Regions from separate parts of the Bradyrhizobium sp. SBR1B genome, predicted to be linked through region 1. Evidence: predicted binding sites of a transcription regulator. Region 1 holds the regulator's gene; each other region holds the start of a gene.
What was found. Region 1 encodes LexA, which represses DNA repair genes until DNA is damaged. Its sites were predicted from a motif close to TGTTCNNNNTGTGTTCNG; they were not measured.
Positions count from the first base shown of each region.

Region 1 (3,279 bases):
GAGGCCGGCCGCGACGGCCTGATCGGTTCGCTTGAAATAGGAGTTGGCGAATTTCGTGAGGATGACGGGATGGCCGCAGGCCCAGGCCTTGCCTGGAAGCCCCTCGTCATATCCGAAGTGCAGCTCTTCGCTGACGGCCTTGAACGCGGACAGCCCTTCATCGTAGAGGCCGCCGCCGAATTCCAGCCGCATGCGCGTCCGGTCAGGCACCCAGAGTTCAACGACGCGAATGAAGGTTTTCATCGAGCGTGTCCGCCGCCTCAAACCACGACAGCATCGGTCATTTGGCTGCGGAGCGGACGTTCAAAATTCAGGCAGCACGGCTCAAACTTCGTGCGGCGACGAGGCGAGGCGGCGGCGCTCGCCGATCGAATTTCATGAAACAAAAACCCACCGGGCTCGCCGGCCTCGGCCGGCGACGGCATTTCAATCCTTGCCCTCGGCCTATCGGGCGGAGGGCGTCAGCCGATCGGCAGTCGTGTGACCGTCGGGCGACTGTCGGCGATGATCTGCGGCTTGTGCTCGCGCTCGCCGATCGGCTGGGTCACCGGCAGTTGCAGCACGGTTGCGCGCTGGCCTTCGACCAGTTGCGTCACCAGCACGGATTTGCCGTCCGGGAATTCGATCGCGTCATGATGGCGATCGGGAATGTGCGGATCGATCTTGCCGAACTTGCCGACGCGGGAGTTGACGGTGCGCGTCCAGATCCAGCGGTTGTCGTAACGGACGTCGTCGGCGAAGGCGAGCTCCGTCCCCGGCAGCAGGCAGACCGCGACGGAGAGATCGGCTTCGGAGGCGAAGCCGCGCGTCGAGGTGCCGCGGAATGTTGTCGTAACGATCGTCTCGCCGACTTCTGCGGGGCGCGTCGCGACGGCATGCAGGCTGTAGTCACACATCGGGTGCTCCTCAATGCAGAGATAGCGACCCGCACCTCTTTCGGAGGCGCAGGCCCCTACCAGAGTGGAAGCACGTGACGGTCTGCTCGGTTGTAGGCAAATCTGCGGCTGGGATCCGCGAGCCCCGATCACATTATCTTTTCCATCTTTTCCGAATTTGTTAGGAACAAAGTCGGCTTCCGTGCATTTGGCAGCCGCGTCTCGACAACCGCGCCTGTCAACGACCGGCGGAGTGATGCGCTTGCGCAGCAACGGCTTGCGATGCTGATGTTGCGATCAGCGTTGCTGCGGTTGCACTCAAACGAGCTGCGCATTTGGGCCGTCCCCCTCGAACTCGAAAGGCCGCGAAGCGATGTTGCGTCGCGCGGCCTGCCGAGGATGTCGCGCAAGGAGGAGGGGCCGGACAATCTGTGCGATACCAGAAAGACTATCCAGCCGGAGCGGACCGTTATCCGCTCCAATCTCTGATCGGCGAGGCCGATCGAAGGCGCGCGCGAGGCGCTAAAGACTTCGGTATCGAGTACTTCCGGTATCAGTACTTGCGGTAAAGCCCGATCAGCTTGCCCTGAATCTTCACGCGGTTCGGCGGCAGGATGCGCACCTCATAAGCGGCATTGGCGGGCTCCAGCGCGATCGAGGCGCCGCGGCGGCGGAAGCGCTTGAGCGTGGCTTCCTCGTCGTCGATCAGTGCCACCACGATGTCGCCGGTATCGGCGCTCTCGTTGCGCTGGATCAGCGCCATGTCGCCGTCGAGGATGCCGGCCTCGACCATGGAATCACCGCGCACTTCGAGCGCGTAATGCTCGCCGGAGCCGAGCATGTCGGGCGGCACGCTGATCGTGTGGCTGCGGGTCTGCAAAGCCTCGATCGGAGTACCGGCCGCGATGCGGCCCATCACGGGCACCGCAACGGGTCGCTCGCCCTCGTCCGCGGACGGGCTGGAGCTCGCGCGTAGCTTGCCGAGATTGCCCTCGATGACGCTTGGCGTGAAGCCGCGTCGGTTGCCGGCGGCAGCCTGGAGCTCCGGCAGCTTGATCACTTCGATGGCCCGGGCGCGGTTGGGCAGGCGGCGGATGAAGCCGCGCTCCTCGAGCGCGGTGATCAGGCGGTGGATACCTGACTTCGAGCGTAGGTCGAGCGCATCCTTCATCTCGTCGAAGGACGGCGGCACGCCGCTTTCCTTCAAGCGCTCGCTGATGAACCGCAGAAGCTCGTATTGTTTGCGCGTTAACATCTCGAACAAAGTCCCCCGGTTGATGTCGTTCGATTCCGAGACGATGAGTTCAGCGATAAGCCGCTACATCTCGAAACAAATCATGAACGGACACTATATGTTCGATATGTGTTCCGCAACTGCTTAATTTACCGTGAACAGAACGAAACTCACGGAATGCGTGTGGCGGCGCAGTTCAGACGGGGAGCCGCAGCACCTCGCAGGGGCTGTCGGCCTCGGCCTTCGGCGCAAACGGTGCGCGCACGAGAAGTACCTGTGCTGCAGCAAGATTCGCAAGCAGAGAGGAGTCCTGATGGCTGACGGGAAGGGCAACGAGCGTGCCGTCGTCGCGCATTTCCAGGCGCGCGCGCAGATAATCCTCGCGCTGGTCGTTGGCGCCGAGATCGCGGCCCAGCACGACGCGCTCGCGATGATGATGAATCACCGAACGGCCTGACAGCGCGCGAATCAGCGGCAACATGAACAGGAAGGCGCAGACGTAGGACGACACGGGATTGCCGGGCAGGCCGATGACGCCCATTGCCCCTAACCGTCCGTGCATCATCGGCTTGCCGGGCCGCATCGCGATCTTCCAGAACGCCATCGCGATGCCTTCGTCCTTGAGCGCCTGCTGGACCAGATCGTGGTCGCCGACCGATGCGCCTCCGGTCGTGACCAGGATGTCGGCGCCGCTTTCGCGCGCGCGGCGGACGCCGGCGGTGGTGGCCTCCAGCGTATCGGCGGCGACACCGAGGTCGATGGTCTCGGCGCCTTCGCTGCGGGCGAGCGCGTGCAGGGCATAGCCGTTGGAATAGACGATCTGGCCGTGCCCGGGCGTTGAGCCCGGCATCACCAGTTCGTCGCCGGTGGCGAGAATCGCGACCTTCGGACGGCGGCAAACGGCGAGCTGCGGGTGGTTCATTCCGGCGGCGAGGGCGAGATCGCGCTCCGTCAGACGGGTTCCCTTGCGCAGGAGAACGTCGCCCTCGCGGAAATCGACGCCGGCGGGGCGGATGTGCCGACCCACGATCGCGGCTTCCTTGATCGTTATGTGCTTGCCTTCGGCGATCGTGTCCTCCTGGATCACGACCGCATCCGCGCCGTCCGGAACGACGCCGCCGGTGAAGATTCGCACGGCTTCGCCGGCGCCGACCTTTCCCGTGAACGGAC
Region 1 is NZ_JACIHC010000004.1:17,383-20,661, forward strand. It holds gene GGD61_RS11800 (GAF domain-containing protein) at 1-243, opposite strand, end outside; gene GGD61_RS11805 (hypothetical protein) at 462-896, opposite strand; gene lexA (transcriptional repressor LexA) at 1,429-2,130, opposite strand; gene glp (gephyrin-like molybdotransferase Glp) at 2,306-3,279, opposite strand, start outside.

Region 2 (3,279 bases), on a different contig from region 1:
TGCTGCCAGGCGTGCGTTGAGATACGCGCCGGCATGCGTGATGACGCCCGCGATGTCGGCATCGATGGCGGCCTTCAATGCCGCGTCGCTCGACTCCGCTCGGATATCGTGGGGTAACTTGCGGACGAGATCGCCAAGCTCCGACGCGAGCCGCGCCTGAAGCTCGGCATCGCCCCCCGCGCCCTGGATCATCCGCTGCAAATCGCCCAGAGCATCCTTGCGGGAGGCTAAGGCGTCAGGGCTTGCGGTCGCGATTACGAGGCGCTCGATCCAGGCCGTCTCTTCGCCCAAGCCCAAAGCGGCGGCCCGCGCCTCCGCAAGGAGACGATCCGCCGATGCGAGCAACTCGCCGTGCAGCTTTGTCTGCCCGGTCAACTCAATCCTGCAGGCCAGAAGGCGGCCTTGCGCGTCGCGCGCAACGGCGTCCTCGATCGCCGCGCGCACGCAATCGATGGCGTCGGCCGATGTGTTGCAAGAGCCCACCGGAACCGGCAAATGAATCCAGCGCACGCAATCTACGTGGAGCGGCGAGATCGCCTCGACCTGGCCGTCCTCGATTGCAACAAGCGATGCGCCTTTCGGGCCGTTTTCTCGGATGTGCCGGCCTTGAAGATTGCCGCAGAAGACGACATGCGGCCGCTCGTTTAGAACAGCGGCCTGATGTACATGCGCGAGCGCCCAATAGTTGTAGCCCTTGTTGATCAGATCTTCGATGGCGCAGGGCGCATAGTTTGCGTGCCCCTGCATCCCGCCCAAGCCGGTGTGCAGAACGCCAATATTGAAACAGCCGGGGATCGGCGCAGGATAAGCCGTGACCAAATTGTCCGTCACGTCCCGCTGCCGGAAGCTTTGCCCGTGAAGGGCGACGCCGAGATGCTGCAGCCAGAACGTCTCGGGCTTGCGGGCCGAAAACACGCTCACATTGGCCGGCAAGCTCAGACGGCGCGTGATCTGGCTTTCCGCGTCGTGATTGCCATAGAGCAGGAAGACCGGAATGCCGGCCTGGGCCAGTCGGCCCATCTGCTTTACGAAGAAAAGGCCGGTCTGATAGTCGCGCCAATCGCCGTCATACAGGTCACCGGCGATAACGATGAAATCGACCCGCTCCTCGATTGCCTGGCTGACGAGATTGTCGAGCGCAAAACGCGTTGCTGTGCGGATCCGTTCGGCCGCCGCGCCTTGCTGTCCGGAAAGTCCCTTCAATGGGCTGTCGAGATGGATGTCGCCAGTGTGGATGAAGCGAAACGACTGCAAAACAACGTCCCCCAATCTAAGCGCGTGGTCACTGGCGGCGGCCGCTCTGCCGGCGCGCCCCTAGTGACCTGAGCGAAAGCACCCAGCGTTTTCCGGAAGCGCGTGCCAAAAATTTTTGCTAACCAATCGATATTGAACATAAAGAGAACGGACTAGACGAGTAGTCACCCTTATCCCCAATATCTGGATAGTCAGGGCATAATCTGTGGGGTTCTCCGCCCGAGAAGGCTTCCGCCGTATTTTAACAAGTGACTAATTGTGGCTCTTGCGTCCAAATTTAGCAAGTGCTAGTTTTTCCGTCCTGTCGCGCAGGAGAGGGACATTGGCACTTCCTTTTGATTATCGGGAAAGAATCCGAGGTCTCCGCCGAACTCTGCGGCTCAAGCAGCCTGAGTTCGCTGCTTTAGTCGGGGTATCCCCCATCACCGTCAGCCGCTGGGAAAACGGCCAAAACGATCCGACAGATCTGGCGTGGACTCGGATCGAAAGTCTCGCGAGCCGGGCTGCCGTGCCCGCGGGAACGCTTGGTGAAAATTCATTGAACAGCCCCCAAATCGACTTTGGAGCTGATCCTGAGGCCGTTGCCGCGGTTGCTGAGTCTGTTCGTTTGCTTAGTGGACATCTTGCCAGCCCGACTTTCGCTACCGAAATCTCGCTAATCGATCCGCTGCCCCATCAAAGGGTCGCCGTTTACGACCGAATTTTGAAGTCTTGGCCTATCCGTTTCCTGCTGGCCGACGACGCGGGCGCAGGTAAGACCATCATGACTGGACTTACCATCCGCGAGCTTCTCTCGCGTAGGCTGATCCAGCGGGTGCTTATTGTTCCTCCAGCCGGACTGGTGGGAAACTGGCAGCGCGAATTGCGTGCTCTCTTTCGCATCCAAGCACGTATCATCCGAGGTAACGAGGCGGCAAAGGGCAATCCATTCTTAGAGCCCGACGCGAATTTTGCGATTGTCAGCCTCGACACGCTTCGATCGAAGGGCACCTTTGCGCGCCTTCGCGAAGCAGGTTTAGCCGGCCATGGTTACGACATTGTCGTCTTCGACGAAGCTCACAAGCTCTCAGCCGATCGTGATCCGATCGATATGACCGTTCGCAAGACAGCGCGCTACAGGTTGGCAGAATCCCTTGCCGGTATTGTTTCGGATGATCCCGAGTTCGACTTGGGTTGGGCGCCTCAATCTATGCTGCTGCTGACCGCTACGCCGCACATGGGTAAGCCATATCCGTACTTTGCACTATGGCGTCTGCTGGAACCGGATGCACTAAGCACGCCAGAGGCGTTGGCCGATTTTCCGAGGGAGCGTCGGGTACGCCATTTCATTCGACGTACCAAAGAAGAGATGGTGAAGCTCGATGGAACGCCGCTGTATCCACAACGCCTTTGCGACACTCTTGGTTTCGATTTAACCCAAGGGTCGGGCAGCGAACAAGAACTGTACGACGAGACGAGCAAGTATATTCGCGATATTTACAACAAAGCATCCACGCTGAATCGATCGGCCGCTCGGCTTGCGATGGCGGTCTTCCAGCGGCGTCTTGCGTCCTCGACATTCGCACTGAAGAGATCGTTCGAACGGCGCGCGGAAAAGCTCTCTGCAGCTATCAGATTGATCGAGGAAAATGGTCTTGAAGCAGTAAGGAAGGCGCAACGAGACCTTCAAAAGAAGGCCGAGAATAACGAACTCGATCTCTTTGCCAATGCCACGGCAGATGACGATGCCGGAGATGGTGGCGAGGCAGTTGAAGCTGGAGAATCTGAGACGCTTGGCGCGCTGGTCACCGAGAACCTTGCAGACCTGATCCATGAGCGGGATCGCGTCCTCAGTCTGCGGCAGATGGCACAGGGTCTGCTGGACGCTGGACGAGAGTCCAAATTCGCGAAGCTGCTTGAGACCATGAAAGACCCGCGTTTTACGAACGAAAAAATGCTCGTCTTTACCGAGCACCGGGACACTGCGAACTATCTTACCGAACAACTAGAGCGTCTCGGCTTCGCCGGGCAAGTGGCTCAGCTGCA
Region 2 is NZ_JACIHC010000017.1:58,706-61,984, reverse strand. It holds gene GGD61_RS31345 (DNA repair exonuclease) at 1-1,254, opposite strand, end outside; gene GGD61_RS31340 (helicase-related protein) at 1,577-3,279, shown strand, end outside.
Region 2: a site for LexA is predicted at 1,387-1,404, ahead of GGD61_RS31340 (helicase-related protein). Genes of this name have one in related genera too.

Region 3 (3,279 bases), on a different contig from region 1:
TTGCGCCAGCCGTCGAAATCGGTTTCGTTGTCGAGGGTGATGTACTGCATCAGAAGCCAAATCCCAATTGTGTTGCTTTCGGCTTGAAGCGCTCGATCAGCCCGGCGGCATCGAGACGATGCGGCGAGGGGCGGTGATCGCTGAGGACGATGAATGGCAGGGCCTTGTGCTTGGGCACGTGCAGCCGCGCGAGATCGGAGAGACGGATCGTGGTGGTGCGCCGCGTCGTAATGATGCGCTCGACCGTTTTGGTGCCGAAGCCCGGCACGCGCAGCAGCTCCTCGCGGCTGGCGCGGTTGACGTCGAGCGGGAAGCGGTCGCGATGGCGCAGCGCCCAGGCGAGTTTTGGATCGATGTCGAGCGGCAGCATCGCGCTGTCGTCGACGATCTCGCCGACATCGAAACCGTAGAACCGCATCAGCCAGTCGGCCTGGTAGAGCCGGTGCTCGCGCAGCAGCGGCGGCTGCACCAGAGGCAAGGCGCGGCTGGCGTCGGGGATCGGGCTGAAGGCGGAGTAGTAGACGCGCCGCAGGCGGTAGGCGCCGTAGAGATTGGCGCTGGTGTGGAGAATGGTGTGGTCGGAGGCAGCATCAGCGCCGACGATCATCTGCGTGCTTTGGCCCGCCGGCGCGAAGCGCTGCGGCTTGGCCCTGGTCTTCGCACTGCGGCCTTCCTCGGCCTCGTCGAGCTTCAGCCGCAGCCGGCCCATGGTGCGGCGGATCGCGCGCACGTCCTTCTCCGGCGCGAATTGCTGCAGGCTCGTCTCCTCGGGCATCTCGATGTTGATGGAGAGACGATCGGCATATTTGCCGGCTTCCGCGATCAGCGCATCGTCGGCCTCGGGAATGGTCTTGAGATGGATATAGCCGCGGAAGTGATGCTCCTCGCGCAGCTTTCGCGCGACGCTCACCACCTGCTCCATAGTGTAGTCGGGGCTGCGGATGATGCCGGAGGAGAGAAACAGGCCCTCGATGTAGTTGCGACGGTAGAAGTCGAGCGTGAGCTTGACCAATTCGTCGACGGTGAAGCGGGCGCGCGGCACGTTCGAGGAGGCGCGGTTGACGCAATAGAGGCAATCGTAATTGCAGGCGTTGGTCAGCAGCACCTTGAGCAGCGAGATGCAGCGTCCATCCGGCGCGTAGGAATGGCAGATGCCCATGCCGGGCGCGGTCGAACCCATGCCCTTGCCGTCGCTGGAATCCCGCTTCTCGGTGCCGCTGGAGGCGCAGGACGCGTCGTATTTGGCGGCGTCCGCCAGGATTTCCAGCTTGCGTTGTACGTCCATCTTGGAATCCCTTTGATTCAGCTCATGAATCCGCTTGCGCGCCAATTCGATTGACTCTCTATGCGCCGTTAGCTTTATATTAGAACATATCATGAACAAATGAGCCAGCCGCTGGTTCTCTTTTTGAGAGCCATCGGCAATCACCTCTGAAGGAGCGGCGAGCATGAGCGGCGCACGTCAAAGCGCGCTTGCGACCTTGCGCGGCCAGATCGAGCGTATCGAGACGGCGACGGTCGTGCATCCGCACGATCGCGTCGCACTCGGTCATAGCGAAGCCGACAACGCGCTGAAGGGCGGGCTCGCGCGCGCGGCGATTCACGAGGTGTTTTGTGAGGGACGGCAGGGGACGGCCGCGACCGGCTTCGTCATGGGGCTTGCCGGGCGCGTCTCGGCGCAGCGGCCGTTGCTGTGGGTACGGCAGGATTTCTTGGAGATAGAGGCAGGCGCGCTGTCGATGAGCGGGCTCGCCGAGCTCGGCCTCGATCCGCGCCGCGTGGTGATGGTGCGCGCCGCCGATGTCGAGAGCGCGCTGCGTACCTCGGCCGATGCGCTCGCTTGCGATGCGCTCGGCGCCGTCGTGCTCGAGCTCTGGGGCGAGACCAAGCAGTTCGATCTCGTGGCGAGCCGCAAGCTGACGCTGGCCGCGCAAGGCTCCGGCGTCACCGGCCTGATGCTGCGGATGGCGGCGCAGCCGCTGCCTTCGACCGCGGAGACACGGTGGATGCTGCGCGCGGCGCATTCGCCGCCGGGATCGGTGTGGGACGCATGGGGCGCGCCGCGCTTCGATGCCGAACTCTTGCGTAATCGTCATGGCCCCTGCGGCCGGTGGATCATGGAATGGAATTGTGATGAGTGCCAGTTCAGTGAACCGTCGACGTATTCTCAGCCTGTGGCTGCCGCGCCTGCCCATCGACCGGATCCAGCGTTTCTTCAACAGCGCCGGGCTGGGTAAAACCAATCATGAGCCGAGCATCGTCGTCATCAAGGACAACAATGCGCTGGTGATCCATGCGCTGGACGAGGCTGCCGAGCGCCTCGGCCTGTACATCGGTCAGCCGCTGGCCAATGCGCGGGCGATGTGCCCGGACCTGAAAGTGTTCGATGCCGATGTCGCGGCCGATGCGAAGACGCTTAGCGACATCGCCGACTGGTGCGACCGCTTCACGCCGCTGGTCGCGCTCGACCCGCCGCATGGGCTGTTCCTCGACATCACCGGCTGTGCGCATCTGTTCGGCGGCGAGGCTGCGTTGCTGCAAGCGCTGGTTCGTGCGCTCGGCCGACAAGGCTTTGCCGTCAGCGCGGCCATCGCCGGCACCTCGGTCTGCGCGCGCACGCTGACGCGGCAGGCCACGGGCACCATCGTTGCCGATGGCGAAGAGGCGAGGGCGATCAGCCGGTTTCCGGTGTCCGCGCTCGGTGCGGGCGAGGCCATCACCACCGGCCTGCGTCGCGCCGGCCTCAAGACCATCGGCGACGTCGCCGCGCGCTCGCCGAGCGAGATTACGGCGCGGTTCGGGGCGCGGTTCTCCACGCTGCTCGCGCATGCGCTAGGACAGGGCGATGCGCCGATCAACCCGCGCAAACCGCTGCCTGATTACATCGTGGAGAAGCGTTTCGCCGAGCCGATCGCGACCGACACCATGATCGCAATGACGCTGTCGCGGCTGGCGGACACGCTGATTGCCTCCATGGAGAAGCAGGGCAAGGGCGCGCGCCGGCTGGAAGCCGCGTTCTTCCGCACCGACGGCGTGGTGCGCGCGATCATGGTCGAGACCGGACGTCCGGTGACGCGAAGCGCGGTGATCGACCGGCTGTTTCGCGAGCGCCTCGACGCGCTCGCCGATCCGCTGGATCCCGGTTTCGGCTTCGACATGGTTCGGCTGTCGGCGAGCCGCACCGAGATCGTGGTGCAGGAGCAGCGCGATCTCGACGCCCATGTCCACGACAATGACGAGCTTGCCGCGCTGATCGACCGCATCGCCGCGCGCATCGGC
Region 3 is NZ_JACIHC010000006.1:379,505-382,783, reverse strand. It holds gene GGD61_RS18965 (UdgX family uracil-DNA binding protein) at 1-50, opposite strand, end outside; gene GGD61_RS18960 (putative DNA modification/repair radical SAM protein) at 50-1,285, opposite strand; gene GGD61_RS18955 (ImuA family protein) at 1,449-2,237, shown strand; gene GGD61_RS18950 (DNA polymerase Y family protein) at 2,134-3,279, shown strand, end outside.
Region 3: a site for LexA is predicted at 1,366-1,383, ahead of GGD61_RS18955 (ImuA family protein). Genes of this name have one in related genera too.